Regions from separate parts of the Peteryoungia glycinendophytica genome, predicted to be linked through region 3. Evidence: predicted binding sites of a transcription regulator. Region 3 holds the regulator's gene; each other region holds the start of a gene.

The links. Region 3 encodes PhoB, which activates phosphate uptake and scavenging genes when phosphate is short. Its sites were predicted from a motif close to TGTCATNNANCTGTCAT; they were not measured.
Region 1: the regulator PhoB is predicted to act here: its motif matches at 1,441-1,457, upstream of FJQ55_RS04570 (PhoX family protein).
Region 2: the regulator PhoB is predicted to act here: its motif matches at 3,052-3,068, upstream of FJQ55_RS11090 (UDP-2,3-diacylglucosamine diphosphatase).

The regions. Positions count from the first base shown of each region.
Region 1 is NZ_VFYP01000001.1:943,114-953,768, reverse strand. It holds gene FJQ55_RS04575 (acyl-CoA dehydrogenase family protein) at 1-1,100, opposite strand, end outside; gene FJQ55_RS04570 (PhoX family protein) at 1,505-3,418, shown strand; gene minE (cell division topological specificity factor MinE) at 3,527-3,787, opposite strand; gene minD (septum site-determining protein MinD) at 3,784-4,599, opposite strand; gene minC (septum site-determining protein MinC) at 4,629-5,399, opposite strand; gene FJQ55_RS04550 (BA14K family protein) at 5,564-6,007, opposite strand; gene FJQ55_RS04545 (BA14K family protein) at 6,251-6,640, opposite strand; gene FJQ55_RS04540 (FAD-binding oxidoreductase) at 6,846-7,931, opposite strand; gene FJQ55_RS04535 (aromatic ring-hydroxylating oxygenase subunit alpha) at 7,934-9,178, opposite strand; cobalamin riboswitch at 9,280-9,482, opposite strand; gene FJQ55_RS04530 (DUF6656 family protein) at 9,786-10,388, shown strand; gene FJQ55_RS04525 (GGDEF domain-containing protein) at 10,404-10,655, opposite strand, start outside.
Region 2 is NZ_VFYP01000001.1:2,262,977-2,273,631, forward strand. It holds gene FJQ55_RS11075 (MlaD family protein) at 1-4, opposite strand, end outside; gene FJQ55_RS11080 (ABC transporter ATP-binding protein) at 9-821, opposite strand; gene FJQ55_RS11085 (ABC transporter permease) at 831-1,982, opposite strand; gene FJQ55_RS11090 (UDP-2,3-diacylglucosamine diphosphatase) at 2,157-3,005, opposite strand; gene FJQ55_RS11095 (NADP-dependent malic enzyme) at 3,216-5,531, shown strand; gene FJQ55_RS11100 (helix-turn-helix transcriptional regulator) at 5,657-6,406, shown strand; gene FJQ55_RS11105 (acyl-homoserine-lactone synthase) at 6,529-7,170, shown strand; gene FJQ55_RS11110 (DUF2865 domain-containing protein) at 7,300-8,364, shown strand; gene bluB (5,6-dimethylbenzimidazole synthase) at 8,374-9,078, opposite strand; cobalamin riboswitch at 9,123-9,314, opposite strand; gene FJQ55_RS11120 (TolB family protein) at 9,352-10,188, opposite strand; gene FJQ55_RS11125 (NAD+ synthase) at 10,219-10,655, opposite strand, start outside.
Region 3 is NZ_VFYP01000001.1:461,023-471,677, forward strand. It holds gene phoU (phosphate signaling complex protein PhoU) at 1-602, shown strand, start outside; gene phoB (phosphate regulon transcriptional regulator PhoB) at 631-1,314, shown strand; gene FJQ55_RS02275 (GcrA family cell cycle regulator) at 1,449-1,985, opposite strand; gene FJQ55_RS02280 (aspartate aminotransferase family protein) at 2,420-3,616, shown strand; gene argF (ornithine carbamoyltransferase) at 3,637-4,554, shown strand; gene FJQ55_RS02290 (Hsp33 family molecular chaperone) at 4,676-5,665, shown strand; gene FJQ55_RS02295 (putative bifunctional diguanylate cyclase/phosphodiesterase) at 5,809-7,779, shown strand; sul1 at 7,837-7,892, shown strand; gene FJQ55_RS02300 (SulP family inorganic anion transporter) at 7,956-9,425, shown strand; gene FJQ55_RS02305 (MYG1 family protein) at 9,502-10,446, opposite strand; gene apaG (Co2+/Mg2+ efflux protein ApaG) at 10,520-10,655, opposite strand, start outside.

The sequences.
Region 1 (10,655 bases), 480 kb from region 3:
TAGCAGATGGCGCGGGAGCCTTGCGTCAGCGCCTTCATGGTCACCAACATGCGGGCGACATCGGGATGTTCGATGATCGGCGACATGCCGGAGCCGGTCCAGCCGGGGGCTTTGCCTTGCGTGCGATCCTTCGCGTATTGCACGGCCTTCTGGGTGGCGGCCTCGCAGATGGCGACGCCCTGCATGCCGACGGCGAGGCGGGCATTGTTCATCATGGTGAACATGCAGGCGAGGCCCTTGTTTTCCTCGCCGATCAGCCAGCCGATCGCGCCCGGCTCGTCGCCATACTTGCCGTCGCCATAGATCATGGTGCAGGTCGGCGAGCCGTGGATGCCGAGCTTGTGCTCCAACGAATGGCAGTGGAGGTCGTTGCGGGCACCGAGCGAGCCGTCGTCGTTGACGAGATATTTCGGCACGAGGAAGAGCGAGATGCCGCGCGTGCCGGCGGGTGCATCGGGCAGGCGTGCGAGGACGAGATGGATGATGTTCTCGGTGATCTCGTGTTCGCCCCAGGTGATGAAGATCTTCTGGCCGAAGATACGGTAGGTGCCGTCGTCGCGACGCTCAGCGCGGGACTTCATGACGCCCAGGTCGGAACCGGCATGGGGTTCGGTGAGGTTCATGGTCCCGGTCCATTCACCGGAGACCATCTTCGGCAAATACTTCGCCTTCAATTCCTCGGAACCGTGCGCGGTGACGGCATCGACGGCGCCCATGGTCAGCGTCGGTCCGAGCGCAAAGCCCATGGAGCCGGAGTTCCACATTTCGAGTGCCGCGACGTTGAGCATATGGGGCAGCCCCTGCCCGCCGAAGTCTTGCGACGCCGTCAGCGAGTTCCAGCCGCCTTCGGCCCAGGCACGGTAGAGATTGTCCCAGCCATCCGGCACAATCACTTTGCCATCGACCATTCGAGCGCCCTGCTTGTCGCCGATCTCGGCCAGCGGCGCGACCTCATCGGAGGCGAAGCGGCCGGCTTCTGTCAGGATGGCGTCGACGAGATCGTCGCTCAGGTCGCCCAGCTTGCCGTCTTCGATGGCCTTGCTGAGACCTGCGACATGCTTCAGGGTGAACGCGATCTCTTCTACGGGCGCCTTGTACATGACGTGCTCCTCCATCTGGCGTATGCTTCAAGCCACGCCAAGGACTCCCACCCAGGAGGCGCGGCTCATTCTCCTCTTTGGCTAATTGATTTTTACGTAAACGTCAAATCTTTTGCATGCGTCAGGAAGTCTCGTCCACCGACCCATTGGCCCCACGAAACAGGACTGCCACGGGAGGGAGGAGACAGTTGCGTGAGCGGAAAAGCCGCGTCGCCAGCCCTGCGATCGCGATTGGTGGGCAAAGGCGAGACGGCCCAAGGATTTAATCCGGCCGGATAGCCGGCCTGTTGCAGGGGCGTCGAAATTTCGAATTTTGCGATCGGTGACGAGGGCTGGTCTTCGTCACATGACTGTTACTCGGGCTGGCTAGTCGGAAGTGAACGCAACCCAAAGGAGGCTTCGCGATGACCGAGACCAACACCAATCATCTGTCCTGGGACGAGTGGGACGAGCTGCACAATCCGCCGCCGGCCGTGACCGATTTCGATCGCGTCGTCGAACGCGCCGTTTCCCGCCGTGGCTTTCTCGGCGGCGTGCTCGCCCTCGGCTCGGCTGCTGCTGCCATGGGCACGCTCGGCAATCTGATGTCGTCGACCTCTGCCCAGGCCCAGGAAGCCGGCTCGCGTTTCCCGTTCAAGCCGGTGCCGATCTCGACCGACAACACCGTGCATGTGCCGGAAGGCTATCGCTGGGAGCCGCTCGCCAAGTGGGGCCAGCCGCTTTTTTCCACCGCCTCCGACATCGATCCGGCCAATGGCGTGTCGCTTGAAAACTCCGACAAGGTGTTCGGTGAGAACACCGACGGTATGGAGCTGTTCGTCATTGGCAGCGCCCAGGTGATCGCCGTCAACCATGAATATGTGAACAACGAGACCAACCTGCCGCACAACGAAAAGGGCATGCCGAAGAGCCTCGACGACGTGAAGATCCTGCAACACATGCAGGGCGTGACCGTCATGGAAGTGGCGGAAGGCGCTGACGGTTGGCAGATCGTGGTCGACAGCAAGTTCAACCGCCGTATCCATCACAACACGCCGATGAAGCTGTCGGGCCCGGCCGCCGGTTCGGACCTCGTGAAGACGGCTGCCGATCCCAATGGTGTCGACTGTCTCGGGACCTTCAACAACTGCGGCGCCGGCAAGACGCCCTGGGGCACCTATCTGACCTGCGAAGAAAACTTCAACGGCTATTTCGGCTCGACCGTTGCCGACTTCAAAATGCCCGACGATTACAAGCGTTACGGCATCGTCGCGGAGACGCGTTATGGCTACGAGAAGTTTGACGAGCGCTTCGACGTCTCGAAGAACCCGAACGAGCCGCGTCGCGCCGGTTATGTCGTCGAAATCGATCCTTCGGACGCGTCCTCGACCCCGATCAAGCGCACAGCACTTGGCCGTATCAAGCACGAAAACGCCGCCGTGGTGGTGGCCCGTGACGGCCGCGTGGTCGTCTATATGGGTGACGACGAGCGTGGCGAGTTTCTCTACAAATATGTCTCCAACGGCATCTATGTTCCGGGTGGCGACACCTCGAAGCTGCTCGACGAAGGCACGCTTTACGTCGCCAAATTCTCGGACGACGGCAACGGCGAGTGGCTCGCGCTCACCGAAGAGACGACCGGCATGAAGATGGACGAGATCTGCGTTCTCACCCGTCAGGCCGCTTCCAAGGTTGGCGCGACGACCATGGACCGCCCGGAATGGGTTGCCACCAATCCGGTTGCCATCGAAGCCTATTGCTGCCTGACCAACAATTCGAACCGTGCCGTGGTCAAGGACGGCAAGATGAAGACCAATGCCGGGGGCGACGTGATGGAAATCAACGCCGTCAACCCGCGCGAGGCCAATGAATACGGCCAGATCGTGCGCTGGTACCCGGAGAATGACGACCATGCAGATGGCAAGTTCAAGTGGGATCTGTTCCTGATGGCCGGCAACCCGGTCGTGCACAAGGACAGCCCCTATGCCGGTTCGTCGAACATCAACGAAGGCAACATGTTCAATTCGCCTGATGGCATGATGTTCGATTCCACTGGTCTTCTGTGGATCCAGACCGACGGCGAGGACACCAATGAGGGCGACTTTGCCGGTCAGGGCAACAACCAGATGCTCGCAGGCGACCCGGTCACCGGACGGATCGAGCGCTTCCTGACCGCGCCGAAGGGTGCCGAGGTCACCGGCCAGACCTGGTCTGCCGACAAGCGCACCCATTTCGTCGGGATCCAGCATCCCGACGCGCCCTTCCCCGATGGCGAGGGCAAGCTGCCACGTTCGACCATCGTTGCGATCAAGAAGGACGACAACGCCCGCATCGGCTAACGATCCTGGCGAGGCAGGGTGGCGAAACCGCCCTGCCCGTTCGACAAAAGAGAAGGCCGCCAACCGGAATTCCGGTGGCGGCCTTTTTCATGACAGATGACGACCGGATCAGGCCGCGAGACGCTGGGCGTTGAGCGGTATCTCGACGTCGATCTCGAGGATCGAGACGTCGCCGTCGCGGTCCATCTTGATCTCGACCTTGTCGCGGTCGAATTCGACATGCTTGGCAATCACGGCGAGGATTTCCTCGCGCAGCACTGCGACCAGATCACTTTCGAGCGACGCCCGTTCATGGGCGAGCAGGACCTGCAGTCGCTCGCGCGCCATGGGGGCGGAACGCTGCTTGCGGAACAGGGAGAAAATGCTCATGCGGCCCTCCGCGCGAAGATCTTGTCGAGGAGGCCACGCTTCTCGCCAGGAATGGTGATCGGGACGTTTTCACCAGCCAGGCGGCGGGCGGCGTCGAAGTAAGCGAGAGCCGGGGCGCTGCGGGCATCAGCGAGCGTCACCGGTGCGCCGATATTGGAGGCGCGCAGCACATCCATGCTTTCCGGAATGATGCCGAGCAGCGGGATGGAGAGTATCTCCAGCACGTCGTCGACCTTCAGCATGTCGCCGCGCTGGGCGCGGTTGGAATCGTAGCGGGTGAGCAGCAGATGCTTTTCCATGCGCTCGCCGCGCTCGGCCTTGAGCGTCTTGGAATCCAGGAGACCGATGATGCGGTCGCTATCACGCACCGAGGAGACTTCCGGATTGGTGACGACGACGGCCATGTCGGCATGGCGCATGGCGAGCGTCGCACCGCGTTCGATGCCGGCGGGGCTGTCGCAGATGATCCAGTCGAAATACTTCTTCAGCTCGTTGATGACCTGCTCGACGCCTTCGGCGGTCAGGTTATCCTTGTCGCGGGTCTGTGAGGCGGGCAGCAGGAAGAGCGTTTCCAGTCGCTTGTCGCGGATGAGCGCCTGCGGCAGCTTGGCGTCACCCTGGATCACGTTCACCAAGTCATAGACGACGCGGCGCTCAGCGCCCATCACCAGATCGAGATTGCGAAGACCGACGTCGAAATCGACGACGACGACCTTTTCGTTGCGCTGCGCGAGCGCTGCACCCAGAGCGGCCGTCGAGGTGGTCTTGCCGACCCCGCCCTTGCCGGATGTCACGACTATAACCTTGCCCATGTGGTTCTCCTGTCTATCCCCGCTCACGTTCACATCATTCTTTCTGTCATGATCGCATCCCCCTCCAGCCAAAGCTGAACTGGATGCCCTTTCAATTCCGGATCCATGTCGTCGGTCATCGCGTAGACACCGTCGATTGCCACCAGTTCGGATTCGAACTTACGACAGAAGATCCTTGCGTCGGCATTGCCAACGCAGCCTGCCAATGCACGCCCACGAAGGGCGCCGTAAATATGAACAGAGCCTCCGGCGATCACTTCGGCACCGGATTGAACCGAACCGATGACCGTCACGTCACCCTGGGCGTAGATCACCGACTGGCCCGACCGCACCGTTTCCCGCACAATCAGCGAGGGAGCCGAAACCTGGCTCTGCTGCACCACCACCTGCGGCGGCGCCTGCTCGACCGGCGGGTTCGCCGTTGCTTCAGCGCTCTTGCCGCTTACCGGTTCCGGCACCTCGGAGCGCGGTACCTCGTAATCTGCCGCCGGTTTGCCACCCTTCAGCATCGGTGGCATGCCGGGCTCGACCAGCGAGGGACGTCCGCCCTCAATGCCCATGATCGAGACGTTGCGGCTGCCAAGCTCGGCGATCAGCGCCTTCAGCTGCGGTCGGTCGATCTCCAGGTCCGATACGTCGAGAACGACGGGCCGACCGAGAAAGAAGCCGGCGGAGCGGGCCGCGAGATCATCGAGCCGGACGAGCCAATCGTCAAACGGCAGATCCGGCGTCAGGACGACGGCCAGGAAGGATCTGCCCTTGATGCGGATGGAGCGTGGTTCGGTTAGCACTTTGGTCATCTACGTAAACAAATCGTTGATGCAAGAAGTAGCGCCGATTTGGTTAACAAATGGTTAATGCGGCCATGGCGGCGTTAGGAAAGTCTCGGAAAGAACACGAAAAAACCGCCCGCAGCGACGGGCTGCGAGCGGCTTGAGATGGCGATAAGTTTCCCTGAAAGGGATCAGTAGTAAGGCGAGACGCACTGCTGGCGCGGGCCGTTATACGGCTGGAAGGTGTTCGAATAGCTGTCGTAAGAACGATAGCGGTTCTGGCACCACTGGTAGTGGTTCGCACTCAGGTTGCCCGAGACGCGCGGGACGGCGCGCGGCTGGTTGGCGATGGCGCCACCGATGATGGCACCGGCAGCGAAGGCTGCGAGCGGGTACCAGTAGCCATTGTGGTAACGGTAGCCGGCGCGGCGTTCACGATAGCCACGATGACCGCGCCAGTAGCGGCGGGCCTCGTAGCGGTCACGGTCGCGGCGGAACTGAACCTGTGTGACATCCGACGTCGCTGCGACCGGCGCAGTGGGGCGGATCACCTGGGCCTGGGCGGGGATCATGCCGGTAAGCCCGATGACCGATGCCAGGGCGGCAACGGCGGCTTTCTTGAAGACAGTCTTCATGGTGTTTTCTCCCTGTCTGTGTTTGAGACAAGCCTGGACGTGTGACGACCAGTGCCTATCTTGAACAAAGGTTAACGGCGCCAGCCTGAACCCAGGATTAATGGGAAATCTGGCCTCGCGCACCGCGTGTACCGGGCCGTAGGCGGCTTCGGCACGCAAGTGCCCGTCAACGGGCAATACAGGGCAATGTTCCACCGGACACTTGATCGTGACCGGCGGAATGTCGAGATCTAGGTTCAGCCATCAGAAATAGGGTGAGTAGCACTGCCGACGCGGACCGTGATACGGCTGAAAGGTGTTGCTGCGCCAGTTGTAGGACCGATAGCGGTCGGCGCACCAGCTGTAGTGGCGCGGGTGGAATTCAACGGAACGGATGATCCGATGCGGCAGGATGGGCCGATCGACGATGACGCCTGCGCGCATCGATGCTGCGGAAAACCAGTGGCCTCGGTGATAGACGTAGCCCGGTCGATAGGGCCGATTGCCGTGATGCGTCTTGACGGTGATGCGCTGGTAGCGCTCATAGCGTTCGTAGACGACAACATCGACGCCTGCGCTGACCGGTGCGCTTTCGGCGACAATACCTGTCAGTGTCACGCAGACAGCGGCCATGAAGGTCCAGATCCTGCTCATGCGATTCCCCTCCCATTTTATCGAGCCTCCGCCGCACACGCCGGACCCTCATGGTCTGGTTCGATGCGAGCCCCGGCTGAGACTTCCGGGCATGGGAGGCGTCAATGATGGAAGGCTAATGCGTCAGGGGCGATGGAACAAGCCCCCGAACACAGGGCAAACAGCGGGGTGCACGGGCGAATGAGGACGCCCGCTCCAGGATGGTTCAGGCTTCGATTTCGATGTCGCCCTTCGGCCGCGAACAGCAGGCGAGGATGTAGCCTTCGTCGATCTCGTCGTCGAGGATGCCGCCATTGTGGTCCATCTCGACCTCGCCCGAGAGCTTCATGACCTTGCAGGTGCCGCAAAGGCCGGATTCGCAGGCAGCGCCGATCCTCACGCCGGCGGCGCGGGCCGCCTGCAGAACCGTGTGGCCGGGGGCGCAGAGCCCGTCCTTGCCGGACATGGCGAACTTGACCTTGGTCGGCTGCTCGCCATCGGCATGATCTGCGACGACCACGAGCGGCTCCGGCTTGACCGGCTGGAAGGCTTCTTCATGATAGTTCTTCATGTCGAAGCCGGCGCCTTCGAGCGCCTCGCGGACGGTTGCCATGAAGGGCGCCGGGCCACAGCAGAAGACGGTGCGTTCGAGGAAGTCGGGTGCCAGAAGCGCGATCTTGGCCTTGTCGATCCGGCCCTTCAGCCCCGACCAGAGCTGGCCGCGCGACACCTGTTCGACGATGAAGCCGAGCGTCAAATGCGGCATCTCGCGGGCCTTGGCCTCAAGCTCCCAGCGGAAGATGATGTCGTCGGGCGAGCGCGCGCAGTTGAGGAAGGTGATGTCGCTGTCGGGCGCCCGATCGCTCATGTCGCGGGTCATCGACATCATCGGCGTGATGCCCGAGCCGGCCGAAACGAAGAGGTATTTCTTGCCCGGATGGCGGGCATAGGAGAAATCACCGAGCGGGCCGAAGGCCTTCAGCGCCATGCCGGGCTTCAGGTTGTCGAACATCCAGCGGGTGCCGATACTGTCGGCCTGCGCCTTCACCGTGACCGCGACCGTATAGGGGCGTGAGGGGCTGGAGGAGAGCGTGTAGGTGCGCATGACCGGCTCAGGCTCGGCCGGGATCTCCAACGTGACGAACTGGCCGGGCTGGTAACGAAACCAGAGGTTTGGCTTGTTCGGCTTGAAGGTGAATGTCATCACGTCGGGGGCTTCCGGCGTGACGGCAACGCATTCGAGCAAATGCTCCCTGTCGGACCAGGGATGCATCTCGTCCACGTGACGGTATGGGTTGACCGCGATGTTCATCTTTATGCCACCGCCGAGAGGCGGGCCTTGTCGCCCTGCAGACGCTCGATCATGAAGTTGGAATACCATTCGACGAACTGCATGACGCCGCCTTCGTGATCGACCGAATAGGGGCCGGGCTCATAGGCCGGGGAGCGGATGCCGAAGGCATTTTCCTCGACGATCGAGCGGTCCTGATCGTTGGTCATGGTCCAGACATGGGTCAGCTCTTCGAGGTCGTAGTCGACGCCTTCGACCGCATCCTTGTTGACCAGCCAGGTGGTGGTGACCGCGGTTTCCTCGGCCGAGATCGGCAGGACGCGGAAGGAGATCGCGTGGTCGCCGAGGATGTGGTTCCAGGTCGTCGGATAGTGGAAGAGCAGCATGGTGCCGATATGGCTGATCGGCACGTCGGCAGAGAGCGGCTTCTTCACGGCGCGCTTGCCGGACATGGTGTAGCTCTCGGCATCCTGGATCAGCGGCATGCGGGCGGTGCGGAACTGGCCCGACGGATCCATCTTGAAGGTGGAGGGGAGACCTGCGGCTTCGCAGCGCGCCCAGTGGTCGGCAATGAAGGGATCGTCACCGGCGCCCTGGACACCGGTTGCCGTCGGGGCTTCCGGATAGGTGCGGCAGAGTTCCGGGTGATTGCCGGCGCAGTGGTAGCATTCGCGGTTGTTTTCCCAGACAAGCTTCCAGTTGCCCTTTTCGATGATCGTCGTCTTGTGGGCGACCTTGGCTTCCGACAGGCGGTGCGGCGCCATGTAGGGCTCGATCGAGGCGCGGACGGGGGCGAAGTCAGGGGCTTCGTTGGCCAGACAGATGAAGATGTAGCCGGCGACGCTTTCGCAATGGGCCGTCTTCAGGCCGAAGTCCGCCTTGTCGAAATTCTCGCCCATCTGACGGGCAAAGACCAGCGAGCCGTCGAGGTCGTAGGTCCACTGGTGATAGGGACAGACGAGCTTGGCGGATGCGCCCTTGTCCTGCGTGCAGACGCGGTGGCCGCGATGGCGGCAGGTGTTGTGGAAGGCGCGGATGACCTGGTCCTTGCCGCGCACGATGACGACAGGATAATCGCCGACCTGAACGGTGAAATAATTGCCGGCGCGCGGGATCTCGCAGTCATGGCCCATGAACAGCCAGTCGCGATACCAGATCGTCTCCATGTCGAGCTTGAAGTAGTCCTGGTCGATGTAAAAGGGCTGTTCAAGGCTGAAGCCTTCGCGGCGGTTCTTCAACTGGCGCAATGCCGTGGTCTGCAGGTCCATGTCGTCCTCGTTTTCCTGGATCGGCGGATGAGGAGCGCAGCACGGCACCGCCCCTTGGGATGGGCAGAGCACGGCCATCTCCGGCCGCCCGCCGCGACCTTGATTGTTCGTTTCCCGAGGCTGGTTTCCGGGCTCTGGAGTGGTCCATTTGCGGACCGCGCCGGCGCCTTCCCAGGGTTTCTCCCAGTGGCTTTGTGCCGAAGCGCATTCTCCACCACCGTTGCGGGGGCAGCGCCGGATTTTGACCGGCTTCCCGATTTCCCGCCCTCCCTAGCTGGGCAGCACCTCGAGCTTGGGTTCATCTAATCACAAGGCCCGAGGCGGCGCTGCACTGCGGAACGACACGGCAGAAATCGTTTGCGACATATGCAGAGGCTGTCTCGTGAAGAGCAAAATCGGAAATTGTCGTTATATTTCGGCAAACTGCAGCAACGGATAAGTTCTGCTTTCAGCGACGATGGCGCAAATGAGCGAGTGAAGGAAGATTTCAGGATTTGCAGTGCGGCAAGCCTCGCGAAACCTCTGTACCGCAGAATACCATCAAATGATGATTAACCATGCTGCGGTAAGCTCTACACTTGAAGCCGGGCACCGTCAGAGCGTCAAAATGCAGAAACTGAGATATTTCGCGGCATCAAAGACCGAGAAGGCTGGATCCCCAGCCAAGGCGGCTCATACTGAATTCCTGCGGACCGGGCGCATTTCGCGGCATCGCGATGACTGGGTCCCGGAGCAGCGGCGCTATCTCACCTATGAGGAAGTGGCGGAGCGGACCGGCAAGCGGCTGGAAGCGGCTGCCGATACGACGCATACACGGATCAACTCCTTCCACCGGTCGATCCAGTTTCCGAAGATCATCTTTCACCGCACGCTGAGCGACAGCCCGCATCTGGGCTACTGTCACGTGACGGCGGCGCGGACGAATTTTGCCCGATATGCCGATGTGCGCTGGGCCTTCTACATCGCCAATTTCTTCGCAGAAATCGGTGAGAATGAAGCGTTCTTCGAGCGGATCCGGCAGAACTATTCGCGGATGTATTTTGCCGTGGCGCTGAAGCCGGAAGCAGAAGCGAAAGCCATGACCATCGACCGCTCAATCCGCGACAACGGGCTGCTCTTTCGCACCCATGATCCGAAGGAGGCGCTGCGCAACGTGCTGATGCTCGGTGCGCGGGATGCGGAGCTTCGCAAGATCATCGCCAAGCTCTGATTGAGCCCTGCCTGATCAGGCACCAAAGCCGCCAAGCGGCTTCTTCTTGTAGAGCAGCCAGTCCTTGGAAACGTAATCGGAAGCACCATAGACGGTAACGGTGTCGCCGCCGGCTGCCTTGGAGGTCGACAAAGCCTTTTCGGCGAAGTTCGTGAAGTCGAAGGCGTTCGGTGCCTGCTCTGAGAAGCAGATGCCGAAAGACATGGACAGCTGGCCCATGCTGCGGCCACCGTTCGAGCCGACAAAGGCGCTGGCCTTCAGCTTGCC
Region 2 (10,655 bases), 1.8 Mb from region 3:
CCATATGTCTACTCTACCGGCTGCACGGCGGTCTCCGCGCGGGGAATGGAACGGGCACGCTTGCCCCTGAAATAGGATTGCACCCAAGGATCGTCATAGGCGAGCATGTCGTCCAGCGTCCCCTCGACCATCACCTTCTTCTCGCCCAGAACCGCAATACGGTCGCAGACGGAGAAGAGACTGTCGAGGTCATGGGTAACCATATAGACCGTCAATCCAAGGGTATCGCGCAGTTGTGCGATGAGTTCATCGAATTCGGCAGCCCCGATTGGGTCAAGACCCGATGTCGGCTCGTCCAGAAACACGAGGTCCGGGTCGAGCGCCAAGGCCCGGGCGAGAGCCGCGCGCTTGATCATGCCACCGGAAAGTTCGGAGGGATATTTATCCGCCGCATCGGGCTTCAGACCGACAAGCTCGAGCTTCAGAAAAGCGAGCTCGTCCATCAGCCACTGCGGAAGATCCAGGTATTCGCGCATCGGCAGCTGAATGTTCTCCTTGACCGTCAGTGCCGAAAATAGAGCACCATGCTGGAAAAGCACGCCCAGCCGCGTATCGAGCGCCATGCGCTCCGCATCGCTCACCGCATCGTAATCGGCACCGAGAATCTCGATCGTGCCGCCGCGCCGCGGCAGGAGCCTCAGCACGGTCCGCATCAGCACCGATTTGCCGGCACCGGAAGCCCCGACAAAGCCGAGAATTTCACCGCGATAGATATCGAGGTTGAGCTTGTCGAGCACGACCTTGTCACCAAACCCGACGGTCAGATCCTTAACGGAAAGGACCGCTTCGCGCTTGCCAGATTTTCTCTCTGTATCCGACATCCCGGCCCCTCAGAAATCGATGGCCGCGTAGAACATGGCAAACAGCCCGTCCACGAGGATGACGACGAAAATGGATTTGACGACGGAGGCGGTCACGTGGCGACCGAGCGATTCGGCGCTGCCGCCGACCTTCATGCCCTCGACGGCCGCAATGATGCCGATGATCAGTGCCATGAACGGCGCCTTGATCATGCCGGTGGCGAGCGTCGAATAATCGACGGCGTCGTGCAGGCGGGTAATAAACACCTCGAAGGTGATGCCGGAATAGGCCCAGGCAACGACCGCGGCACCATAAAGAGCCGCGAAATTCGCAACGATGGTCAGAAGCGGCAAAGCGATCGTCAGGGCGACGAGACGCGGAAAGACCAGAACGCCGATCGGATTGAGCCCGATCACCTTCAGCGCATCGATTTCCTCGCGCATCTTCATCGAGCCGATTTCGGCAGTGATGGCGCTGCCCGATCGGCCGGCAATCATGATCGCCGTCAACAGTACGCCGATTTCGCGCAATTGCAAAATACCGACCAGGTCGACCACGAAGACTTCCGCGCCGAAATAGCGCAGCTGGAAGGCCCCCTGTTGCGCGATGATCGCCCCGATCAGGAAGGACATCAGGACGATGATCGGGACAGCTCGCACGCCCATATGATCGAGTTGATTGATGACCGAAGCGGGTGAGACACCAGCACCGCGTCCAAGCTTGGTCTGCGCCCCGCGCACGGCAGACCCCAGCACAAACATCATTGCGACCGCATCTTCCCACAAGCCGACCGTCAAGCGACCGACCGGGTCGAAGACCCGCTCGAAGAGTCCGCGACTGCTGGCGACCTGTTCCGGCGCCTCGACACGCTCCGGCAGAGCGTTGATCAGTTCGCGCATCTGCGGGTCGCCACCGGCAAGGGTGATCTCGCGGCCACGCGCCCGGCGCTGGGTCATGAAGCGCCGGATCAGCCAGGCCCCCGCCGTGTCCATGGCGGTGATCCCGTCGATATCGATGACTTCGCTGCTGTTGCCCTGATCCTCGACCAGGGGGCCTGCAGACTTGATCATGTCGGAAAGGCTGGTGTTTTTCCAGCTGCCGCTCAGTCGAATCACATGGTGATCGACATGCGCCTGGCGGTCGATCTCGATATGAGCGTTTTCAGGATGAACCGACTTCAAGGGCGCGACAACTTCCAAACCTGCGCCGGTCGTCTTCCGGTTCGCAAATCACGTGATTGAATGCTGCGCACTATAACGACCGGGGACGGCGATGTAATCCTTGATGAACCGTTAAATACACGACTCACAGACGATTGATGGATGCGATGGCCTGATTGCAACAACCGGTCGCAATCACGCGGCCCGCGCGCCTTCCTTCTTGGCACTGTCGAGCGACGGGATCATCACCGGAACCATCTTTTGCACCGGCTTGGGTGCACCGGAAGCGCTGATCTTGTGCGCCCAGGAGATGAGCTCCAACCGCCCGTCCGGATGCTCGGCGACCGCCGTGCAGCTTTCTACCCAGTCACCGGTGTTGACATAGTGGATGCCGTCAATGTCTTCCATAAGCGCGTGGTGGATATGCCCGCAAATAACGCCGTCCACATCGTTACGGCGGGCCTCTTCGGCAACGACACGCTGGAATTCGCCGATGAAGTTCACCGCATGTTTGACCTGCAGCTTGGCCCAGGCCGAGAATGACCAGTAGGGCATGCCGAGCTTGCGGCGCACGGCGGCGAGCATGACATTGATCGCAATCGCCGTGTCATAGGCCCAGTCTCCGAGATAGGCCAGCAGACGCGCATTGCGCACCACGACATCGAACTCGTCGCCATGCAGCACGAGATAGCGCTTGCCGTCGGCCATCTCGTGGATCATCCGCTCGGCAACCTCGATGCCGCCGAAATGGGTGCCCGGAAAGTCCCTCAGGAATTCGTCGTGATTGCCGGGGATATAGACGATCCGGGTGCCCTTGCGCGCCTTGCGCAGAAGTTTCTGCACCACGTCATTGCAAGGCTGCGGCCAGTACCAGCTGCGCTTCAAGCGCCAACCGTCGACAATGTCACCGACCAGGATGATCGTTTCGGCTTCGTGAGTGCGCAGGAAGTCGAGCAGGAAATCGGTCTTTGCAGCCTTCGAACCCAGATGCACGTCCGAGATGAAAAGGGTCCTGAAATGGCGAACTTCGCTTGCGTCTTCCACGGCGCTATCCTCTTGCACTGACTGCACAAGCCTTAACCAGACTCGTGTTTCAGGAAGATGACACGGCCAAAATGGGCCCTGATGCAGCGGATGTCGGTGGCGATTACAGCTGTCGGGCGTACCGGCGGCCGGAACTAAGGTCTACCACTCGAAGCTGTTTCGTGTATGACGGATCTGAACCACTCGATGACATGAATTGCCGGTGACGCGATGAATTCCCACGACAAGACCAAGACCGATGCTGTGGCAGCGACTGCCGATCTCGACGAACAGGCGCTCTTTTATCATCGCTATCCGCGTCCCGGGAAACTCGAGATCCAGGCGACGAAGCCGCTCGGCAACCAGCGCGATCTGGCCCTTGCCTACTCGCCTGGCGTCGCAGCGCCCTGCCTTGCCATCAAGGACGATCCGGCGGCGGCCGACGATTATACGGCCCGTTCCAACCTTGTCGCCGTCATTTCAAACGGCACGGCTGTGCTCGGGCTCGGCAATATCGGGCCCCTCGCCTCCAAGCCCGTGATGGAAGGCAAGGCGGTCCTGTTCAAGAAATTCGCCGGCATCGACGTCTTCGACATCGAGATCGAGGCACCAACCGTCGACCAAATGGTCTCGACCATTTCGGCGCTGGAGCCGACATTCGGCGGCATCAATCTCGAAGACATCAAGGCGCCGGAATGCTTCCAGGTCGAAGACCAGCTTCGCGCCAAGATGAACATTCCGGTCTTCCATGACGACCAGCACGGCACCGCCATCATCGTCGCCGCCGCCATCCTCAACGGCCTGGAACTGGCCGGCAAGAAGATCGAGGACGTCAAGATCGTCGCCTCGGGCGCCGGTGCCGCAGCGCTCGCCTGCCTCAACCTCCTCGTCATTCTCGGCGCGAAGCGCGAAAACATCTGGGTCCACGACATCGAAGGCCTTGTCTACAAGGGCCGCAACGAATTGATGGATCCGTGGAAGGAAATTTACGCCCAGGAGACCGACAAGCGGTCCTTGTCCGAGAGCATCGACGAGGCTGACGTCTTCCTCGGCCTGTCGGCTGCCGGCGTCCTGAAGCCAGAACTCCTGGCGCGCATGGCGCCGAGCCCGCTGATCATGGCGCTTGCCAACCCGAAGCCGGAGATCATGCCGGAGGAGGCGCGCGCCGCCCGACCCGACGCCATGATCTGTACCGGGCGCTCCGATTTCCCCAATCAGGTCAATAACGTCCTGTGCTTCCCCTATATCTTCCGTGGCGCTCTCGATTGTGGTGCAACCACGATCAACGAAGAGATGAAGATGGCGGCTGTGCGGGCCATTGCAGCGCTCGCCCGCGAGGAAGTCTCGGAAGTTGCCGCCCGCGCCTATACCGGCGAAACGCCGACTTTCGGGCCGGATTATCTGATCCCCTCGCCCTTCGATCCACGCCTTATCCTGCGCATTGCGCCGGCTGTCGCTCGCGCAGCCGAAGAAAGTGGCGTCGCCCGCCGCCCGATAGCCGACTATGACACCTATCTGGACCAGTTGAACCGCTTTGTCTTCCGCTCGGGCTTCGTCATGAAGCCGATCTTTGCAGCGGCCAAGGCTGCTGCCAAAAAGCGGGTGATTTTCGCCGAAGGCGAAGACGAGCGTGTTCTCAGGGCCGCGCAAGTCTTGCTCGAAGATGGCATTGGCGAACCGATCCTGATCGGACGCCCGCAGATCATCGAGACTCGTCTGAAACGCTACGGCCTGCGCATCCGCCCGGGCGTCGACTTCGACCTCGTCAACCCCGAAGACGACCCGCGCTACCGCGACTATGTCGATGACTATTTTGCCCTTGTCGGCCGCGCCGGTATCAACCCGGAAGCCGCCCGCACCATCGTGCGCACCAACACGACAGTCATCGGAGCGCTCGCCGTAAAGCGTGGTGATGCAGACGCGCTCATCTGCGGCGTCGAAGGCCGCTTCGACCGCCATGTCCGAGATGTTCGTCAGATCATCGGCAAGCGCCCCGGCGTTCGCGACTTCTCGGGTCTCAGCCTGCTGATCTCACAGCGCGGTGCGATCTTCTTCACCGACACCTTCGTGACCGACGACCCCTGCGCCGAAGAGATTGCCGAAATGACGGTGCTTGCCGCAGAGGAAATCCGCCGCTTCGGGATCAGCCCCAAGGCAGCCCTTCTTTCGCATTCCAACTTCGGTTCGCGCCCCTCGACGAGCGCCACGAAGATGCGACAGGCCCTGGAAATCATCCGCCAGACTGCACCAGACCTTGAGGTCGACGGTGAAATGCAGGGCGGTTCGGCCCTGTCGGAGAGCCTGCGCAAGCGCGCGATGCCCGATAGCACGCTCACAGGCGAGGCCAATCTGCTGGTCTTCCCGAACCTCGATGCAGCCAACATCTCGCTCGGCATTGTTCGCATGATGATGGACGCCCTACATGTCGGCCCGATCCTGCTCGGCGCCGCACTGCCGGCGCATGTGCTGTCGACCTCCGTGACCTCGCGCGGCGTCGTCAACATGGCGGCTTTGGCAGTTGTCGAAGCGTCTCAACCCGAAGCGTGAGGAGCGGGTTCGTCGAGAAAAGCTCCTGACGAAAACACGTTGGGGGTGGTGACGCGCAGAATTGGCGCTGGACAAGTCAGAGCTGTACCCCTGAAATTGTATCCCTGAGAATCTAGGGTCAGTGGATGGGGCAAGAGGGCATCTATTTCGACCTGCTGGACTGGCTCGATCACCAGACCCGGCTTGAGCCGTCGATATTTCTGCAGAAGCTCCAGGCCGCCTACCGGACGGGTCCCATCGTCTATATCGATGGCGCGTTCGGGGCCGACCGGGTGAAGTTGCAGCGTCTTGTCCACAGCCGTCCAGCCGACGCTGCACGGGTCACGCGCCTATTGGGCGACCGCCCGCTGCGGGACCAACTTGACAGCCTCTTTGCCGAACTTGAGCCTGTTCAGCTCGATTTGACCTTGATTGCCGCATCCCGACCCTCGCACCAAGAACCAACTGGCAGAGACAGCCCGGCGGCCGATATTGGCTACCCACTGCTGGCCCGTCCGGGGCGGCGAGCCTGTCTTCTGGTGGCAGCGGTTACCGACCCGGCGCACCTTTTGGACTGGCGGCGCGAGAACGACCGGGACTTCTGGAGCCTTGCCGCACGCTTTCACGCCATGATGGCCCAAGCCTCACCGCCACAGCCTCGACGGAGGCTTGCGAGCAAACTTCTGACACCGCGTGAATGTGAAACGCTCGCCTGGATCGCCGCCGGCAAAAGCTATTGGGAGGCCGCGATCATTCTTGGCATCTCCGAGCGCACGGTTCGCTATTTCATGGCCAATGCGCGCAACAAGCTCGATGTCGTCAACAATGCCCAGGCGGTCGCCGAAGCCGTCTGGCTCGGTCTCATTCCCCGCCTCGCCGAGAGGCCAGTACACTAACCAAAGACGTGGCGCGCCATCGTATCACAGATTGCATCGACAAATGCTGTCGCGACCGCCAGTTTCATCACCACCATCTGAACTTCATGCTGCCAGCTCCACCGTTCTTCAAGGAGTTCAGTATGATCAGGATCATCAACGGCGCTCGGCGCCAGCAATTTCCCGCCGACATCGACGCCATGCACCGCTTGCGCAAGCGGGTGTTCCACGACCTCCTGGGTTGGGATGTCCAGGTCCGGGACAGCTGGGAGATTGACGACTATGACCGCGCTAACCCGCTCTACGTGCTTTCCTACAGCGAAGTAGGCGCCTTGCGCGGAGCTCTGCGCCTGCTGCCAACCCTTGGGCCGAACATGCTCGACGACACCTTCCCGCAACTGCTGGGGCGTGGCCCGCAGATCAGGAGTGCTGCCATCTGGGAATCCAGCCGTTTCTGCATCGATCCGCAGATTTCGCAAGACCGCGGCAGCAATCAGGTCACGATCGCGGCTGCAGAATTGATGTGTGGCGTGGGCGAACTCGGCATCGCCTCCGGGCTGAGCCACATCGTCACCGTCACCGATGTGTTCCTTGAGCGGATGTTCAAGCGCATGGGCTGCCCCGGTGAGCGCATCGCCGATCCGCAGCGGATCGGCTCTGTGCAGGCAGTCGCCGTCTCCTGGGAGATCAGCCAAGATCTGCTCGACCGGATGAAGGCTGTCGCCGCAATAGCCGGCAGTGTGCTCGAACAGCCGATGACGCTGGCCTCGGCCCGCGCCGCCTGAGGAACGGTGGTCGCCGCATCGCCCGGCGACCGCTCTCTCCAGTGTCATTTTACTTTGTGGTCGGGTGCCGTATTGTGCAGTTCATGTTACACAACGGTCCATCCCCAAAGGGTGTCCCCCGTCGGAGCCATGAAGCCGCTGAAGAGACTGCTGCTCCCCCTGCTCGCCGTCGCCTGGCTTGCGTCAAGCGCGCCGCACGCTGCCGCCGCGTCGCTGGCCTGCGAGAGGCTGCGCGATCGGCTGGCGACGGTCGATCAGAGCACGTCTTCGGAAGAGGTGAATCGCTACGCTGGCGCGATCGCGCAGCAGAATCTGGAGCTTCGAAAAGCCCGACAGGACCAGCGGCGGCTGCGTTGCCTCACCTCGGCGATCACCACCATCCGCGCCGATGGCGGCAGCGATTGCGGCGATCTGAGCCAGGCGATTAGCCGCATGGAGGCCAACAAGAAAATTCTCACAGACAAACTGCGCGCATTGCGCGAAGGTGTGGGATCGGCCGAAACAGCAGATCTGCAGCAGGCGCTCGCCGAAAACGGCTGCACGGCGGACAGCGCAGGCCCTGCCGAACCCGAGGAACCGGCCCGCATCCCCTATCTCGACACGCTCAAGCAGCCTTACAAGCCGGATCGCACCGGTGAAGCTCTGGCCTCCTTCCGCCCCACGATCGGTGTTCAGCCCTCGGGCGAGGTCCGCACCTTGTGTGTGCGCACCTGTGACGGAGGCTTCTTCCCGATCTCCTCAAGCACCACCGCGCTCAACTTCGCCCGTGACGCGGTTCAATGCCAGCAGATGTGCCCGGGGGTCGAAACCGAGCTCTATTTTCACCCGGCCGCTTCCGGCGAAACCGCAGACATGGTCTCTTCGGCCACGGGTCAGTCCTACCGCGACATGCCGAATGCCTTTGTCTATCGGACCCGAAAGCCCTCGGAAGATCCTCAGTGCCGTTGCGACCTTGCCCGCTACTATCAGAAAATGACACCTCGACCGCCCGTGCCGGACTATCAGTCATCGATCGTAACGGTGAAGCCAGAAAAGGCACCGACGACGCCGGCAGCTCTGCCGGCCGCTGAACGCGAACTCGATGAAGCGGCTCTGCAGGTTCGCCAGGTCGGACCGGTCTTCCTGCCACCTCAGAACGGCGCGATCGACTTGAAAAAGCCTGCCGCATCAGGCCCGCAACCGCTGCAGGAATAGCCGCTGCCTTTAGCCGCCGCCGTCAGAAACTGCGTCTGCCGGCCAGCGTTCTTCAAAAACGAGATCGTCCAGCGACAGCCTTTGACGCCAGCCCTTGATTTCCAGTTCCGGCTTCTCGTAGAGCTGATCGACATATCCGAGACAAAGGTAACCGATGATCTCGACCCGCTTCGGGATGCCAAGGATTTCCTTCACGTCCTGATCGTGAAAGATGCTCACCCACCCGACCCCGACACCCTCGGCGCGGGCGGCAAGCCAGAGGTTCTGGATGGCGCAAACGGTCGAATAGGCGTCCATCCGGGGATTGTGCGTGCGTCCGAGCACGATAGGGCCTGCACGATCGGGATCGCAGGTGATGCAGATATTGAGCGGCGCCTTACGGATACCCTCCAGCTTCAACGAGCGATAGGCCTGCCGGCGCTCTTCCGTGAACATCGCGACCGCCTCTTCATTGGCTCTGGCAAAGGCATGCCAGATTGCCTCGCGCTGCTCGCGGCTGCGGATCAGGAGAAAATTCCACGGCTGCATGAATCCGACCGAAGGGGCGGCATGGGCTGCAGAAAGCAGCCGACGGATCAGGGCATCGGGTAAGGGATCAGGCAGAAACTGGTCGCGCACATCCCGGCGGGTTTCGATGGCGCGGTAGACGGCGGCCCTTTCGCAATCCGAAAAGGCGTCGGCCCGGACGAGGGCCTCGTACGATGAGTCGTGCATCCTGTTGTCTCCAACAATGCGCAACCGCCCGCCGTCCGCGCGGGCTAAGTCTATGGTGTCAGGCCGGTCTTCTGACTTGGCTTCTACCGCATCCGCCGCCTTCCCGGTCTTCTCGACCAGTGGCAGGGCTTCCCCTGGCAAACACGTCCGCCTCACAGCGCTGGGCACGTCCCGGATTCTCACCGGCTTCCCGATTCTCCTGCCATAAGGCAGGCACCTGACCTCGGTCTTTTATCGCATCGCGATGCCCTGCAATAGACACGAAAGCGACAGTCAGGAAATTTCGGAGGAATAGCGCACGAAGGCAAAAGCCGATCCATCGGGTGACCAGTTCGGAACGTTGATCGACCCCTGACCGCCAAAGAATTCGAACAGCGTCTCGACATTTCCACCGTCGGCGTCCATCAGCCGAAGCCGGACCTGCTTGTCGCGCGGATGACCCGCCACGTCGGCGTCGTAGGAAAGGAACAGAACCTTTTTGCCATCCGGCGACGGATGCGGGAACCAGTCGCCATAACCGTCTGCGGTCAGGCGCTGCAGATCGCTGCCATCGGTCCGCATACGCCAAATCTGCATCGTGCCCGTGCGGCTGGAGTTGAAATAGATCCACTGCCCGTCAGGCGAATAGTCGGGACCGTCGTTATGGCCCTCACCATGGGTCAATCGTTTCTCAGGCCCACCCTTGGTCGAGATCGTGTAGATGTCGAAAACGCCGTTCCGGTCGCCGCAATAGGCAAGCTCCTTCCCGTCCGGGGACCAGCCATGCCAGTAGGACGGCATTTTATCGGTCACCTGACGCGGCTCCTCATCTCCATCGCCGAGCAGATAGATGCACGACTTGCCGAAGAGCGTATGGTCGGAAAACGCGATCGACGCGCCATCGGGTGAAATGCCGTGATCATTGTTAAGACGGACGGCAAAGCTAGTATCGATCAGTTCCGGCTCTGGATCGTCATCGTCAAGCGACAAAGCATAGAGAAGCCCATCGCCGTTGATGAGAAGAAACTCGCCGTCACGCGACCAGTTCGGCGCCTCGACGAGATCCTCCGTCTGCCAAACGACCTCGCACTCGCGTGCCGTCATGTCATAGATTTCAACGGAACTGCGCATTGTCGAATTCTCCTGGCCGTCTGGGACCGCTCAGCGATCCCGGAAACGGTTTGTAATCGGATAGCGGCGATCGCGCCCGAAATTCTTCTTGGTGATCTTCACCCCCGGTGCCGACTGACGTCGCTTGTATTCGGCGAGGTACAGCAGATGTTCGACCCGGTGAACGGTTGCGACGTCATGGCCACGCGCGATGATTTCGTCGACACCCAATTCCTTCTCGACAAGGCATTCCAGGATGTCGTCGAGCACCGGATAGGGCGGCAGGGAATCCTGGTCGGTCTGGTTGGGGCGCAGTTCGGCTGATGGCGCCTTGGACAGGATATTGGCCGGAATGACCTCGCCAGACGGGCCGAGAGCGCCCGGCGGCACATGCGCGTTGCGCCATGCCGACAGACCATAGACCTGCATCTTGTATAGGTCCTTGATCGGATTGAAGCCACCATTCATGTCGCCGTAAAGCGTGGCAT
Region 3 (10,655 bases):
CGTTGGTCAATTCCGACGCAGCACTCGCCCAGAAGGTCATCTCTGACGACGTCGTCATGGACGCGATGGAAAAAGAAATCGGCGAAAAGGCTGTGGTGACCATCGCCAAGCGCCAGCCGGTCGCTTCGGACCTTCGCGAAATCATCGGTGCCCTTCGCATTGCCGCCGATCTGGAGCGCGTCGGCGATCTCGGCAAGAGCAACTCCAAGCGCGTTGTCGCCATCCAGGCGACGGGCGTTCCGCGCAAGCTCGCCCGCGGCCTTGAGCATCTCTCCGATCTGGCACTCGCCCAGCTCAAGGAAGTGCTCGACGTCTACACGACCCGCTCCGCCGAGAAGGCGAAGTCGATCCGCGACCGGGACGAAGAGATCGATGCGATCTACACCTCGCTGTTCCGTGAGCTTCTGACCTACATGATGGAAGATCCGCGTAACATCACCAGCTGCACGCATCTTCTCTTCTGCGCCAAGAACATCGAGCGCATCGGCGACCACGCGACCAACATCGCGGAGACCATCTACTACATGACAACAGGTGCGCCGCCGGAAGGCGAGCGCCCGAAGGAAGACCTGACGTCTTCCGTCGGTGCGATCACCGAATGAGCCTTGGCCACAGCGAGGTGATGGTCTGATGCAGCCGAAGATTGCCGTGGTGGAAGACGAGGAGGCGCTGAGCGTCCTCCTGCGCTATAATCTGGAGTCGGAAGGATATGAGGTCGAAACGATCCTGCGCGGCGACGAGGCCGAGATCCGTCTGCAGGAACGGGTACCGGACCTGCTGATCCTCGACTGGATGCTCCCGGGCGTCTCGGGCATCGAGCTCTGCCGGCGCCTGCGCGTGCGACCGGAGACCGAGCGCCTGCCGATCATCATGCTGACCGCGCGAGGCGAGGAGAGCGAGCGAGTGCGCGGACTGGCGACGGGGGCCGACGACTATGTCGTCAAGCCCTTCTCGACGCCGGAACTGATGGCCCGGGTCAAGGCGATGCTCCGTCGTGCCAAGCCCGAGGTTCTGTCGAGTGTGCTCCGCTGCGGCGACATCGAGCTCGACCGCGAGACGCATCGCGTGCACCGCAAGAGCCGCGAAGTGCGCCTCGGCCCGACCGAGTTCCGGCTTCTCGAATTCCTGATGACCTCGCCCGGCCGCGTTTTCTCGCGTTCGCAGCTGCTCGACGGCGTGTGGGGTCACGACATCTATGTCGACGAGCGCACGGTCGACGTGCATGTCGGGCGCCTGCGCAAGGCGCTGAATTTCTCCAACATGCAGGATGTGATCCGGACCGTTCGCGGTGCGGGCTATTCGATGGAAGCCTGAGGCTTCGAGCACTTGCCAACCAACCGAGGCCGCACGGAGGATTGTCCGTCGCGGCCCTTTTTGTTTTAACCTGCGGTTCAAAAGAAACGGGCCCCGAAGGACCCGTCTACATCATCTGATGTTCTTTCGATCGCTTAGCGAGCGGCCTTGCGGCGGTCGCTCACCGGCTGATAGGCCAGCTTTGCGTGATAAGTGCAGTAAGGCGATGCGTCGTTGATTTCGCAGCCGCAGAAGTGGAAGTCGTCCTTCATCGGATCGCCGATCGGCCACTTGCAAGTGCGTTCCGTCAGTTCCGTCAGCGCCAGACGGCGCGAGATCGGAACAACGACGTTCAGCGGACGGCTGACCTCGACTTCGTGGAAAGCGTCGACTTCGACTTCTTCTTTCAGCAGGGTGGCGCCGGAAGCCCGGGCAACGGTGCGGGTGGTGGCATTGGCGGCCGGACGGGCCTGGAAGGTCGTCGGGCGTTGCGTCTGTGTGGCGCGCTTGGCAGGACGCGCCGCAGAGGAACTGCCGCCGGCCTTGGCCCGGCCCGGCAGGTTCAGCCGGTGTACTTTGCCGATGACGGCGTTTCGGCTCACGCCACCCAGTTGCGCTGCGATCTGACTTGCGCTCAGGCCTTCGGCCCAGAGACGCTTCAGTTTTTCGACCCGCTCATCAGTCCAATTCATGCCATACTTCTCCGCCGCTCGCGTGTGTCATGGCAGAATCCGTCACCGTTGCTTCGAACGAATTCGAAACAAAACCGCCTCGTAACTGTCGGTGATCACTTCCGCCGCATGCAATCTCTTAATGAAATTTAACCTAGAGGCAGGCTGACTCTGTGACAAGAGTCGCAGGAATCATCTGGAATCGATTTTCCGGTTTTCCCCAACTTGCTTCCCGAGTGAGTCAAGTATGCAACAGGTGGAATCTGCGCCCGGGACTCGCGCGCGGTTCGGATCCGTTTTCCCCCGCGGACCCAAGTTTCGCCAAGTTTCGTTGACATTGCAGGGTTAAATGAAGATAGTGCCCTCGCCGCCGCAAGGCGGCATTTTTAATTGTCTCGAGCCCGCGGGGCTCGACCCCCGTACCCACTGCGGGATCAAGAAGGAATGCAATCGCCATGGCAGACGCTACGCCGCTCTATCAGACCTACAATCGGGCGCCGCTGCGTTTCGAGCGAGGCGAGGGCGTCTGGCTGATCACCGAGACCGGCGAGCGCTATCTCGATTTTGCCGCCGGCGTCGCCGTGACCTCGGTTGGCCATGGCAACCCGCATGTGGTAGGCGCGCTGAAGGATCAGGCCGACAAGGTCTGGCACCTGTCGAACCTCTATGAGGTGCCGGGTCAGGAGAAGTTGGCCAAGCGCCTGACGGATGTCACCTTCGCCGACCGCGTCTTCTTCACCAATTCGGGTGCCGAAGCGCTGGAATGTGCAATCAAGACGGCGCGCCGTTATCATTTTGCCAAAGGCCATCCGGAGAAGTTCCACATCATCACGATGGAAGGCGCCTTTCATGGCCGCACCATCGCGACGATCGCTGCCGGCGGTCAGGAAAAGTATCTCGAAGGTTTCGGTCCCAAGGCGCCCGGCTTCGACCAGGTTCCCTTCGGTGATCTCGATGCCGTCAAGGCCGCCATCACGGATGCGACGGCCGGTATTCTCGTCGAGCCCGTTCAGGGCGAAGGCGGCATCCGCCCGATCCCGGTCGAGATGCTGCGGGCACTCCGCGACCTGTGCGACGAGCATGGCCTGCTTCTGATCCTCGACGAGGTCCAGTGCGGCGTCGGCCGTACCGGCAAGCTATTCGCCCATGAATGGGCCGGCATCACGCCCGATCTCATGGCGGTTGCCAAGGGCATCGGCGGCGGTTTCCCGCTTGGCGCCTGCCTGGCGACCGAAGAGGCCGCCCACGGCATGAAACCGGGCACCCATGGTTCGACCTATGGCGGCAATCCGCTTGCCATGGCCGTCGGCAATGCCGTGCTTGACGTCGTGCTGGCCGAAGGCTTCCTCGACCATGTTCGCGATGTGGCGCTTGTCTTCCGCCAGGGTCTGGCCTCACTCGGCGACCGCTATCCCGATGTGATCGAAGAGGTCCGCGGTGAAGGCCTGATGCTCGGCATGAAGGCCAAGGTGCCCAACACCGAACTTTTGATGGCGATGCGCGACGAGCATCTGCTTGGCGTTCCCGCCGGCGATAACGTCATCCGCCTGCTGCCGCCGCTTACCGTCAGCGTCGCCGAGGCCCGTGAGGGCATCGCCCGCATCGAGCGCGCCGCAGAACACATCCGCGCCAAGGCCGCTGTAACCGCGTAAGGTCAAGACAGGTACAACTCATGGCATCCCCGAAGCATTTCCTCGATCTCTCCGCCGTTTCAGCGCAGGACCTGCGTCACATGCTGGACGACGCGCGCACCCGCAAGCAGGCGACGAAGGTCGGCAATGCCGACAAGCCGCTTGCCGGCAAAATGCTGGCGATGATCTTCGAGAAGCCGTCCACCCGTACCCGCGTCTCGTTCGACGTCGGCATGCGCCAGTTGGGTGGCGAAACCCTGTTTCTCTCCGGCACCGAAATGCAGCTCGGCCGTGCCGAGACCATCGGCGATACCGCGAAGGTGCTTTCGCGTTACGTTGACGCGATCATGATCCGGACGACGGATCACTCCCGTTTGCTGGAACTGGCAGAGCATGCGACGGTGCCGGTGATCAACGCCCTGACGGACTTGACCCACCCCTGCCAGATCATGGCAGACATTCTGACGGTCGAGGAACATCGTGGCCCGATCGCCGGCAAGACGCTGGCCTGGACCGGGGACGGCAACAATGTGCTGCATTCTTTGGTCGAAGGTTCGGCCCGTTTCGGTTACAAGATGAACATGGCCGTGCCGCTGGGCTCCGAGCCGGATGACAAGATCCTCAACTGGGCCCGCAACAATGGCGGCGAGATCATGCTCTGCCATGATGCCGACCGTGCCGTTGCCGGCGCCGACGCAGTGATCACCGACACCTGGGTGTCGATGAACCAGGAGCACAAGGCGCGCGGCCACAACGTCTTTCAGCCGTTCCAGGTCAATGCGGAGTTGATGAAGAAGGCGAAGCACGAGGCGCTCTTCCTCCACTGCCTGCCGGCTCATCGCGGCGAAGAAGTAACGGACGAGGTGATCGACGGCGCCCAGTCGGTGGTCTTCGACGAGGCGGAAAATCGCCTTCATGCGCAGAAGTCCATTCTCGCCTGGTGCCTCGGCGCCATCTGAGGCGCGGGGCAAGCGGGCAGGGCGATGTCTTGACCTTTGGCGCAGGTGATCCCATCTGTGCGCTTTCTGATCGGGCTGCTCAAGCCCTGCGATTGGGCGTTTCGGCGCCAGGAGTACATTCATGTCGAATAGACAAGCAGAACTCGGCGAATTCGGTTTCGCCGGTGACGACAGCGTGGTGCCCTTTCAGGTCGAAGGGCTCGACGTGCGCGGCCGTGCCGTCCAGCTCGGGCCGCTGATCAACACCATTCTCGACCGCCACGCCTATCCGCAGCCGGTTGCACGCCTGCTCGCGGAAGCCATCGTCCTGACCGTCCTGATCGGCACGTCGCTGAAATTCGAAGGCAAGTTTACGGTTCAGACCAAGGGTGACGGGCCGGTCGACCTGCTGGTCGCCGACTTCACCACGCCGGAAAACGTCCGCGCCTATGCCCGCTTCGATGAACAGGCGCTGGCCGACGCCGTTGCCGCCGGCCGCTCGTCGCCGGAACAGCTGCTGGGCACCGGCGTGCTTGCCTTCACCATCGACCAGGGCTCTTTCATGCAGCCCTATCAGGGCATCGTGCCGCTAGACGGAACCTCGCTCGAAGACATCGCCGGCGTCTATTTCCGCCAGTCGGAACAGATTCCGACGCGGGTGCGCCTGGGGGCTGCCGAGCTCTTCGACCGCGACGAGAATGGCAAGCCGCGCCGCACCTGGCGGGCCGGTGGTCTGATCGCGCAGTTTCTGCCTGAGGCACCGGAGCGCATGCGTCATCCGGACCTTCATGGCGGCGACGGTGACGATCGTGAAACCGACCTGCATGGTGACGAGGCGTGGGACGAGGCCCGCATGCTAGTCGACACGATCGATGCCGACGAACTGACCGACCCTCAGGTTGGCGTCGAACGGCTGTTGTTCCGACTCTTCCACGAGCGCGGCGTGCGGGCCTTCGCCCCCCAGGCGGTACACGACAGGTGCAATTGTTCGCGTGACAAGATCAAAGGCGTGCTGCAGGGCTTTTCCGCAGAAGAGATCGAGTCGAGCATGGAGGAGGGTCAGGTGACGGTTACCTGCGAATTCTGTTCGACCAGCTATCACTACCAGCCAAGCGAGCTTATTGCCGCGTAAACATAAGCTCTGCCGGCCGGCACTGATCCGGCCGGTCTACCCCAGTTAGATTGCATGCCGCGAATGGTTGTATCCTATCGCGACATTCATTTATTCTAAACGGCAGATGCCTAAAATCCGGCAATACCTTCGCGAGGGATGCCATGGGGTTTAATGCAAATAGAGCAGTGCCGTACGACACATCGCGCAGGGACAGGGACGCGGAAGGCACTGTTGATCCCCCGGGGTTCGGCAAACTCCTTCGTCATCTCAAGAGCCAGTATCATGTCTGGACCAGCGCTACGCGCCGCCGCGCCATGGCGGATGCGTATCGACCGATTGTACGGGGTTTTCTGCTGCCAGGTTGTGCCTATTATGTCTTCGTGACATGGGGACACTGGGAAGACGAGACGGGACTCCCGTTCCTGATCCTCGCCGGCATCAGCCTTTCTACCGCAATCCTTTACGCCATCTTCCGCTGGGTTATGCTGCCTGCTGGTGGCACACCGCTCCGCAGGCTCGAGGCGATCGGTCTCATCACGAACCTGCTGATGTATGCAAACGTCCTCGCCTATATGACGCTGCATTTCGAAGAGCAGAAGCTCATCTATTTCGTGCTCATGGCGGTGGTTTTTTCGACCACCGGCGTCACACTGCGGGCAACGCTTGCGAGCGTCGTCATTTCCATCGGCACCCTCTTCATTTTCGCCCGCCAGGCCACGCCCGAGATTGCACATCAGTTCGCCTTCATCGGCGTTGCCACCTCCTTCGCCTCGCTGGGCATGGCGACGCTGTTGCGCAAGGCGATCCTGCGCCAGATCGACGCGCGCCTCTTTGCCGATCAGCTTGCGGCTCTCGACAGTCTGACGGGGATCGCCAATCGACGCTCGATCTTCGCCCGCGTCGACAGGCTGGTGGAGGAGAAGACGCCCTTTTGGATCGGCATTCTCGACCTTGATGGTTTCAAGTCGATCAATGACATTTATGGCCATGCCGTCGGTGATCATGTCCTGTGCGAAGTCGTGGATCGGCTGGGCGATCGGGGTGATGCCGGCATCCAGTTCGGCCGCATCGGTGGCGACGAATTCGCCGTTGTCGTCATCGGAGAACACGAGGCAAGCGAAATAGAGGCAATCGGCAATGGTCTGATCAAGGCAATCAGCCGGCCCTATGAAATGCAGCCAATGCTGCTTTCCCTGGGAGGTACGATTGGCTTCGCGCAGTTCCCCGCCATGGGAGACAGTACGCGACAGATCTACGAGAAGGCTGACTTTGCGCTCTACCGCGGCAAGCAGTCTGCCCGAGGGCAGACGGTGGTCTTTACATCCGACCAGGATCAGGAGATGCGCGAAGCGCTTTCCCTGGAGCGGGCGCTGCGCGAGGCCAATCTGGAGCAGGAACTCTACCTGCTGTTCCAGCCGCAATTCGACGTCAAGAAACAGGCAGTCGTCAGCTTCGAGGCGCTTGCCCGCTGGCAAAGCCCGGCCCTTGGATTGGTCCCGCCTGATCGCTTCATCCGTGCTGCCGAGCGGGCCGGGCTGATCCAGAGTGTCACGCAGGTCCTTTTCAGCAAGGCGCTGGACGCACTAGACCTGTGGCCGGAGCACATCACCATTTCCTTCAATCTCTCGGCTCAGGACCTGGCCGATCGCGCCTTTCTCTTTTCGCTTGTGGCTCAGGTCACGAAGCGGGGCATCGCGCCGTACCGGGTAGAATTCGAGATCACCGAGACGGCGGTGATGAAGGACATCGCCGCCTCCAGGCTCCTGCTCGAGGATCTTTCCGGCCTCGGCTTCAGGATCGCCCTCGATGACTTCGGCTCCGGCTATTCAAGCTTCGAATACCTGGACCAGCTGCCGCTGAACAAGGTGAAGATCGACAAGACATTCGTGCGCAAGGTGGCGCAAAGCGCAACCTCCCGCGAGATCGTCGCTGGCATCATCACCCTGTGTCGCAATCTCGACCTGAAATGCGTTCTGGAGGGCGTCGAGACGGAAGAAGAGATGCGGAACCTCAGCCCGCTTTCGCCTCAACTGATCCAGGGCTATCTCTACGGAAACCCGATGTCACAGCGCGACGTACTCGGCCTGTTGCTCGCGGCAGAGCATGCGGAGGAAGCCGAGTCCACCGCATAAGATGCGGTTACGCTGACTTGCCATCGCAGTCACAGCACGTTAGGACATCCGCATCCACTAGGACCCGGTGCAAATCCGGGTGGCTCTTCTGGCCGCCGATCCGCCAGACAACCTCAGCAACGCAATCCTCCCCCAGTCAGGCTCTGCCCGGCTCGTTGTCCTATTCTGTGGTTTTTATGACATCCTTCATCACCTATCGACGCGAGTGGTCCGCCAACCCTCTGCGTGAAATGCTCGCCGGCGCGGTTGCCACTTTCGCGCTCATCCCCGAGGTCATCGCCTTCTCCTTCGTCGCGGGCGTCGATCCGCAGGTCGGCCTCTTCGCCTCCTTCGTGATCGGCATCGTGATTGCCTTTGCCGGCGGGCGTCCTGCGATGATTTCCGCAGCCGCAGGCTCCGTTGCTCTCGTCGTGGCACCCTTGGTCGCGGCACATGGTCTGCCTTATCTGCTGGCCGCCGGCCTGCTGGCGGGCCTGATCCAGATCGTCTTCGGCCTTCTGCGTCTCGGCGCTCTGATGCGCTTCGTGTCGAAATCCGTCCGTACCGGCTTCGTCAACGCGCTGGCAATCCTCATCTTCGCGGCGCAACTGCCGCATATCCTGGATGGCGGCTGGCTGAACTATGCGATGATCGCAGCCGGCCTTTGCATCATCTATCTCGTGCCTCGGCTGATGACGGCCATCCCGTCGCCGCTGATCTGCATCCTGGTGCTTACGATCGGCGCCTCGGTCCTCGATCTGCCGGTCCTGACGGTTGCCGATCTCGGTCACCTGCCGGACTCGCTTCCCACCCTTTCCTGGCTCACTGTGCCGCTCAATCTGGAAACGCTGCAGATCGTTGCCGGTCCCGCAGTGGCCATCGCGATGGTTGGACTGTTGGAATCAATGATGACGGCAAGCGTGGTCGATGACCTGACGGACACACCGAGTTCCAAGAACCGGGAAAGCACCGGCCTTGGCCTTGCCAATGTCGCTGCCAGTCTCTTCGGCGGCATTGCCGGTTGCGGCATGATCGGCCAGACGGTCAGCAATGTGAAATACGGTGGCCGCGGCCGCCTTTCCACGCTGTTCGCCGGCGCGCTTCTGCTTGTCCTGATGGTTCTGCTGAAGCCTTGGGTGTCCCAGGTTCCGGTCGCGGCACTCGTTGCCATCATGGTGATGGTTTCGATGGACACCTTCGACTGGTCGTCGCTCCGGAGCCTCATTGTGCATCCGAAGATGTCGAGCGTCGTGATGGTCGCGACCGTGATTGTTACGGTGCTGACGGCAAACCTCGCACTCGGCGTCGCCGTTGGCGTGTTGTTGAGCGGCGTCTTCTTCACCTTCAAGGTCGCGCGCCTGCTGAAGGTCGAGACGGTAGCCGACGAGGCGGCGGGCCTGCTTCGCTACCAGGTCTCGGGACAGGTCTTCTTTGCCTCTGCCGATCTCTTCGTCGACGCATTTGATATCCGTGACGCCGAAGGCCTTCGGGTCGTGATCGATCTAACTCAGGCTCATCTCTGGGACATCACGGCGGTCGCTGCCCTCCACCGTGTCGTCCAGCGGTTCCAGGCGCACGACATCCCCGTAGAGGTGCTGGGCCTCAATCAGGCAAGCGCGACGTTGATCGACAGCGTTGGGCCGGCAGGAGAAGCGCGCCCGGCCTGACCTCCTATAGGCGACAACAATCCGCCGGGTTCCGAGGGAGCGCGGCGGCTTAACATTGTAAAGGCATTGGCGTTTCTCAGGCCGGTACGGAGGCCGACCTTTCCGCCAAAGCGGCCTCCACCGCAAGATCCGCCATCGCCAGGATCGCCTCGCGGGTCGAGGCGGCGGCGATGAAGCGGCCGTTGTGACAGAAGCTGGCGCCCTTGACGCCGCAAATGGCTTCGAGCTCGCCATTGCTCAAGCCCGCCCAGGCGGCCGGCAAGTCGGCTCGAAGTTCAAAACCTTCGTCCGTTCGGCGGATACCGGTGATGCACCAGTCCTTGTCCCGAGGATGCACCACGAAGAGCAGGTGGTCGGCACCGGCCTTCACAATGGCCGGGCGGAACGGCATGCCGACGGGAAGTTCCAGCACACGCCCCTCACCAGTCTGCGCGATGGCTGCGGTCACCACAGACTCCGCCCGGCATTTGGCGGCACGCTGGGCGATGCCCGCTTCGACGAGGCTCCGGGCGATGGCGAGCGCCGCTTGGAACCCGCGCTCCTCAGCCTCTGTGCTGCGGTCGTCAAAGACGGGTTTCAGCGTCTCCAAGAGGCTGGGGAGCGTCAGGTCGGCAAGAGGGCCGGCGCTAGCCGGGCTCAGGGCGCCATTGTCCATCAGGTCCACCGGCAGCACAAACTTCCGGTCGAAGCCTTGATGAATGTTCTCGATATCGGCTTCGGGAATGCCGAGTGCCGCGAGATAGGCTTGGCCGTAGTGTTTCCAGACTAGGCCGAACGAGCTGTAGGGCTGGCCGTCGTCGCGCAAGGGCGCGCCGCGCTGGTGGTGGTCGAAGATTTGCGCCTCGGCATCATAGCGGCCGCCGACATCAAAGATGATCCTGTCTGTCGCCGGCGTGATCCACTCCGGCGCCCGGCTGCGCACGATGCGTGCCTGCGGAAAAAGCCGCGTGAGGATGACGCTGGACAGAAGTTCATCGGCATGGAAGCCACCATTATGGGTGACGAGGAAGGCTGGGTTCATGCCGGGATACCTTTTGCCAGACGAAACGGGTGCCAGCTCTGATAGCGTCCGCCGCAAGCGAACTCAACCCGCTCTAGTTCAGCGTACGATGCATGCCCGGGCTGTCGAGAGAAAAGGCAGGAATATCGACATCGAACGTCTCCCCATCCTCGGTTTCCATGCGGTACGAGCCGTACATCATGCCAGACGGCGTATCGAGCGGGCAGCCG